Regions from separate parts of the Brevibacillus sp. JB24b genome, predicted to be linked through region 2. Evidence: riboswitches for the same ligand, from Rfam matches in the RefSeq annotation. Region 2 holds a riboswitch; each other region holds the start of a gene.
What was found. Region 2 has a riboswitch for lysine ahead of ACQV1I_RS06445 (aspartate kinase). Riboswitches for the same ligand answer to the same signal wherever they lie in the genome.
Positions count from the first base shown of each region.

Region 1: it holds a riboswitch for lysine, as region 2 does, so the genes downstream of both, ACQV1I_RS17880 (amino acid permease) here and ACQV1I_RS06445 (aspartate kinase) in region 2, are expected to answer to the same signal.
Region 3: it holds a riboswitch for lysine, as region 2 does, so the genes downstream of both, dapD (2,3,4,5-tetrahydropyridine-2,6-dicarboxylate N-acetyltransferase) here and ACQV1I_RS06445 (aspartate kinase) in region 2, are expected to answer to the same signal.

Region 1 covers NZ_JBNVQV010000001.1:3,822,454-3,824,645, reverse strand. Annotated here, with positions in the region: gene ACQV1I_RS17885 (DUF418 domain-containing protein) at 1-638, shown strand, start outside; lysine riboswitch at 735-923, shown strand; gene ACQV1I_RS17880 (amino acid permease) at 1,146-2,192, shown strand, end outside.
Region 2 covers NZ_JBNVQV010000001.1:1,310,524-1,312,715, reverse strand. Annotated here, with positions in the region: gene ACQV1I_RS06445 (aspartate kinase) at 86-1,324, opposite strand; lysine riboswitch at 1,530-1,720, opposite strand; gene ACQV1I_RS06440 (SDR family oxidoreductase) at 1,886-2,192, shown strand, end outside.
Region 3 covers NZ_JBNVQV010000001.1:3,941,014-3,943,205, reverse strand. Annotated here, with positions in the region: gene ACQV1I_RS18455 (WG repeat-containing protein) at 1-170, shown strand, start outside; gene ACQV1I_RS18450 (hypothetical protein) at 311-511, shown strand; gene ACQV1I_RS18445 (hypothetical protein) at 645-911, shown strand; lysine riboswitch at 986-1,170, shown strand; gene dapD (2,3,4,5-tetrahydropyridine-2,6-dicarboxylate N-acetyltransferase) at 1,305-2,015, shown strand; gene ACQV1I_RS18435 (aspartate aminotransferase family protein) at 2,089-2,192, shown strand, end outside.

The DNA.
Region 1 (2,192 bases), 2.5 Mb from region 2:
AAGACTATACACAAAAAGTAAGTCAACGCTATGAAATGTTGAGTGGAATCCAGATACTCAATGTAATCATCTATATTCCTGAATTACTAGGACTTTTTTTGCTGGGATTGTGTGCAGGAAAGATCAACTTTTTTCAACGTGTCCATGAATGGAAACGTGGATTGCGCATCACTCAGATCGTGAGTCTAGTAGTAACGATTCTGTTATTTATTCCGATGTTCCGTTTTTATTTCAGCCATGATGTCTATGTGTCTGAAGAAATTCAAAAGTACATTCAATTGACAGGAAAAACGCTGTTTGTCTTTTATCTCGTTTCTATCGTTCTGTTGCTGGAAAACAAACGTTTACGAGAAAAAATGCAAGGTTTTACATATGTGGGACGAATGGCATTAACCAATTATTTATTGCAGACATTGATAACAGTCATATTGTTTTCCCTGTTTATTCCCAATACGGCAGGTATTCCACTGTGGATTGGATTTATATATTGTATTACGATCTATCTATTACAGGTAATGTTTAGTAAGTGGTGGTTATCTCAGTACGCTTTTGGACCAATGGAATGGCTGTGGAGATGCGCAACTTATATGCAAAAGCAGCCTTTACGGCTGAAAGAACAAAGTCATGGTAGATCATAGTCAATAGAAGGCTATAAAAAACTAGTTGAAAACTACTGCTTTATCATCTATAATTACATTATCTTTTTTAATAAAATAGCAAATCCTCATCATATCTGGTGAGGTAGAGGTTGCGGTATTTAAGAGTATGCTGGACGAGACACAGAGAAGTTGTAGACTCCATCAGAAAGGAAAGACCGCCGAAGTTTGTACAAAGACTCTGTAATGTACAGGCTGGGGCTGTTTCCGAAAGGGGCAGAACTGTCACGTTTATTTGCCGAATAAGCGTGTTGTGCTATCTTCATGGAAGGTATGATGCGGGTCATGTATAAATCCGTCGTCAGGTTTTGATTGGCGGATTTTTTATATTCCCACTCCTTCCTTGCATGTATCTATGAACAGACAAAGGAGTGTTTTTTTATGCCACAAGCAACATCAAGGAACGAAAGGTCAACAAACACATCGGCTACTAGAGACGGGGGACAACCACAAGAACTGAAGCGTGGTCTAAAGGCTCGTCACCTCACTATGATCGCTCTTGGCGGTTCTATTGGTACAGGGCTATTCCTTGCAAGTGGTGGAGCCATTTCCCAAGCAGGTCCTGGTGGCGCGATTTTAGCATATTTGGCTATTGGTATTATGGTGTATTTCTTAATGACTAGTTTGGGTGAGATGGCGGCTTTTATGCCAGAGTCAGGCTCTTTTAGTACCTACGCAACCAAGTTTGTAGATCCTGCTCTTGGCTTTGCGTTAGGTTGGAACTATTGGTATAACTGGGCCATTACGATTGCAGCCGAATTATCTGCGGCGACGCTTTTAATGAAATTTTGGTTCCCGGATAGTTCGTCAATGTTGTGGAGCGGTTTATTTTTAGCTTTGATGTTTGGTTTAAATTATCTATCTGTAAAAGGCTACGGGGAGTCTGAGTTCTGGTTCTCTATGATTAAAGTAGCAACGGTTATTATTTTTCTAATAGTTGGTATCTTAATGATTTTTGGTATTATGGGTGGAGAGGCTGTTGGCTTTAAGAACTTTACCGTTGGTGATGCACCATTCCACGGAGGTTTTATGGCAGCCCTTGGGGTGTTTATGATTGCCGGCTTTAGTTTCCAGGGCACAGAATTAATCGGGGTAGCAGCAGGAGAGAGCGATGATCCACGTAAAAACATCCCGAAAGCTATCAAGCAGGTATTCTGGCGTATTCTGTTGTTCTATATTTTGGCGATCTTGGTTATTGGTTTGTTAGTTCCGTACACCAGTCCGAATTTGGTGGGTGGCGATATAGATACGATTGCAATTAGTCCGTTTACGATGGTATTTGAAAAAGCAGGTTTGGCTTTTGCCGCTTCTGTGATGAACGCTGTTATTTTATCCGCTGTACTGTCTGCGGGTAATTCCGGTATGTATGCTTCTACACGTATGCTGTGGGCGATGGCGAAGGATGGGAAAGCACCTAAATTTTTTACGAAACTAAACCGTCGCGGTATTCCGATCTACTGCCTATTGATGACAGCATCAGTTGGTATGGTTGCTTTCTTCGCTTCTCTTTTCGGTGATGGAGTTGTATATACATGG
Region 2 (2,192 bases):
AGTCTCTCCACCAGGCTCCTTGATTAATCCAATCCTATCCCTGTCCATTTGAAACACTCTACATTCTGTTTTATTTAAAAACAAATTAAGCGTGCACGACAGCATCCGCAGAAACATCCAATCCAAACGCCGTATGCAGTGTAGCTACAGCTTGCGCAACTTTTTCTGCTGGGATAACACAAGATACCTTAATATCAGAGGTAGATACCATCCGAATGAGAATATCCTGGCTGGATAAATGACTAAACATATCGGCTGCAACCCCCGGATTGGTTATCATACCAGCTCCTACAATTGAAACTTTTGCAAGGCCAGATTCATATTCCACATGCTCAAAGCCTAACTCCTCCTGATGAGCCGCCAAGGTCTCCAGCGTTCTATGTAAATCGTCAGCGGAGATCGTAAAGGAAACATTATTTGCTTTGTCATGATAGGTGCTTTGAATAATGATATCTACATTAATTGATGCGTCCGCCAATGCTTTAAATAATAAGGATAACATGCCTACTTTTACAGGCATTCCGATAACCGTTATAGAAGCTACATCTTTGTCATGAGCTATTCCGCTGATTACTTTCCCTAACTCCATGTTTGTCTCCTCCTCAACCAATGTTCCCTCTTCTTCTGTAAAACTGGAACGAACCACAAGTCGAACTCGATGTTTTTTTGCACTTTCCACAGAACGTGGATGCAACACACCAGCCCCTAGAGTTGCTAATTCTAGCATCTCATCATATGAAATGGAGCTTAACTTTTGTGCACGAGAAACAATGCGCGGATCGGCTGTAAATACCCCTGATACATCTGTGTAGATTTCACAGCAGGTAGCCTGTAGACTAGCCGCAATTGTTACCGCTGTAGTATCAGACCCGCCCCGTCCCAATGTTGTAATTTCTCCGTTTTCGCTAGCTCCTTGGAAACCTGCTACGATGACAATTTTCCCCTGCTGTAATTCTTGCTCAATCCGTTGACTGTTAATCGTACTAATGCGTGCCTTTCCATGCTTCTCTTCCGTTAAAATGCCAGCTTGCCAGCCTGTCATGGACACAGCTTCGTACCCTCTGCTTTGTAGGGCCATACTAAGTAACGCAATGGAAACCTGTTCGCCTGTGGCAAGCAGCATATCCATTTCACGAGCAGGCGGGCTCTCATGTAATTCCTTTGCTAAATCGACCAGCACATCTGTTGTTTTTCCCATAGCAGATACCACAACCACCATGGCATACCCGGCATCCTTATAACGGATAATTCTCTGTGCTACCTCTTGAATACGCTCCGCAGAGCCTACGGATGTTCCCCCGTATTTTTGCACCACAATTTCCATTTTGAATCTCTCCTCTGGTATATTCTGCTAGTCTGGATCATATGCCTTCCTTGGTTCATTTATAATGAAAGCTTTTTACTAATTAAAGTACAAAAAAGGCAACGACAAAGGAAATACCTAGTCGTTGCCCTAACTGGACATACACGGTCCCTCCTTCCCCTGATTCACGGAAATGCCAAAGCAAGTAATAATAGCTCTAGCAGCCCGGTGAGATAGCTCTCCATTTGCATGACGGGTAGGACATGCAAATGACAGTCTTACGCTTATTCAACGTAAGCCCAGCATGCACCGCTTGGGTATCGCGTGCACACTTCGGCAAATTCCCCTTTCCCAGCTCCATCATAGATTCCCATATCTCCGGAGGGTACTCTTGGTTTTTGCGCCTCTACCTCACTCCTGTATAGGGAAGTGAGGTTGTTGCTTATGAGATTATTCAGAATTATATCACGTTACTTTGCCAGTTACAATTCTTTTTGTTAAGGGATATAAGAACATATTAGCGTGATACAATGAGCATAGTTTTCGTATCTTTTTATATAGAACATGAAAGGAGGCTTTCTAATGAAAGATAATAAAACCTTGCAGAACCAACCCGAGGCAAACACGGACAATAAAACTCCTTCCTCCGTACATTTGAACTCAAAATCCACCTCGCCTGTTGTTCTTATCACTGGGTGTTCAAGCGGCTTTGGAAAACAAATTGGTATAGCTCTTGCAGAAGCTGGCTATCAAGTAATCGCCACAATGCGTGATGTAACAAAAAAAGAGCCTCTTCTTCAAGAGGCTTCAGCCCGTAGCATTGAGGATCGTTTACACATTATCTCCTTAGATGTTACGAAACAAGATAGTATTGTGCAGGCCATCGACC
Region 3 (2,192 bases), 2.6 Mb from region 2:
GTAAAATGGTCATTAAACCTCAGTTTGAATCAGGCGGTGTATTTCACAATGGCTTAGCTTATGAGGTGACCCATGACGAACAAGGATATAGCTTTTGTTATGTAAATAAACAAGGTGAAATCGTTTGGAAAAGTTCAGTTATGAAGGAGTTTCCAGGGGATTTGGAATAGCTGTGTCGAAGCTCTCGCGAATTAGTAGCGAGAGCTTTTATTGTGAATAAAAATATGTCTAAAATGTGTCTAAAGTCATTTGAATGTTCTGTTAAATAAAGTATAATATTGGTAATGATTTGGAAAGGGGAAATAAAACCATGGAAATCGGCATTGCTATGTATCCGATCATAGGTTTCTTAGTCTTCTCTTTCATCTTGTTCTACTACTTGTATAAAGGCCTTATGAAGGATACAACAAAGCACGATGAGGAGCATGTATGGGTTGAATACGATACGAGCTTTATGAAGGAGACTCCTCACTCACAGAAGAAAAAAGCAAAAAGTAATCAGCAAATGTAAACACAAAAATGGATAAAGCACTCCTTATAGGGGGTGCTTTTTTACTTCTGTAATTTTTAAATTTGCTGAATTGTATGTTATAAATAAATGGAAAGGATTCGAATTTGGTAGTTTCTTAAAAAGGAGAGCGTTCATGCGTAAACCATATCTGATTGGACTTGTGTTTCTAGCTGTTTGGTTTGTTTGGTTCCTCTATGGATTAAGGTTTTACCGAGGAGAACAATTTAGTTCCTTATTTTTATTAGTTGCTTTTGGAACTGGAGTTTTTCCCATCTATTTTAGTTTCGTTCATTTATTAATTGGTGAACGTTCTAAGCAATGGATCAGTTGGGTTGGGATTGTTGCTACGGCGTTTGTGATCGTACCCGTTTCCCTTTTTCTTTTATACCGATTTGCTTAAAAAATCCATTTGTACAAAGCGGTTGTCAGGTAAGGGTTTATCTGATAAAGTGAAGTGAAAATTACATAAGAATAATCCAAAATAGAGGTGCGCAGCGGATGAGTCATCCTGTTTGCTTTACATCGCCGGGACGATGAGAACAGGATAAAAGGTCAATGCGCCGAAGTCGTTGCTGACCGGCAATCTACGGCTGGGGTGTACGTGAATAACGTACGTCTTGTCATGAAAGGTGTGCCTTTCGTGGAGCGCTATTTATGAGTTGCCATGGTAAAACCAGCAATGAGTAGGCGAATCCACTCATTGCTTTTTTGCTTATCAAGGGGTTATTCTTTTTCCAAACAGTAATTTTGCAAAAGCTATTACATAAACCAAATTGGTAGGAGGAAACAATCGATGAACATGATGGATGCCCACGAAATTATCAGCTTTATTCAAAAGAGCGAGAAGAAGACGCCTGTGAAGGTACATGTAAAGGGTAATTTAGAAGGAATTGATTTTGGTAAAAATACAAAAACCTTTATTACAGGCAATGTAGGTGTGTTGTTTGGCGAATGGAAGGACGTACAGCCTGTACTTGAAGCAAATAAGGACAGTATTGAAGACTATGTAGTAGAGAGCGATCGTCGTAATTCTGCAATCCCGATGCTAGATACAAAAGAAATTCAGGCACGTATTGAGCCGGGCGCTGTCATTCGTGATCAGGTTCACATTGGAAATAATGCGGTTATTATGATGGGCGCCGTGATCAATATCGGTGCTTCTATCGGAGAAGGTACTATGATCGATATGGGTGTTATTATTGGCGGTCGCGGAACGGTTGGTAATAACTGCCACATAGGAGCGGGAGCTGTCATAGCGGGCGTCATCGAGCCACCTTCTGCGACTCCTGTCATCATTGAAGATGATGTATTGGTTGGAGCAAATGCTGTTATTTTAGAAGGTGTACGTATTGGCCAAGGTTCAGTGGTTGCTGCGGGAGCTGTCGTTACACAGGATGTTCCTGCGAACGTAGTAGTGGCGGGTACACCGGCAAGAATCATTAAAGAGATTGATGCAAAAACCAAGTCCAAAACGGAGATTATGCAAGAACTTCGTCAGCTATAAATATGTAAGAAACCGTAAGGCATATATCATATCAGCTAGTAATTGATTGAGCTGAATAAAGGGGCGTCTTCCCATGACGGATTGGCTACAAAAAGATGAAACCTATTTGATGTCCACCTACAAACGATTGCCGATTGCAATTGAAAAGGGAGAAGGCAATTATTTACTTGATACAGA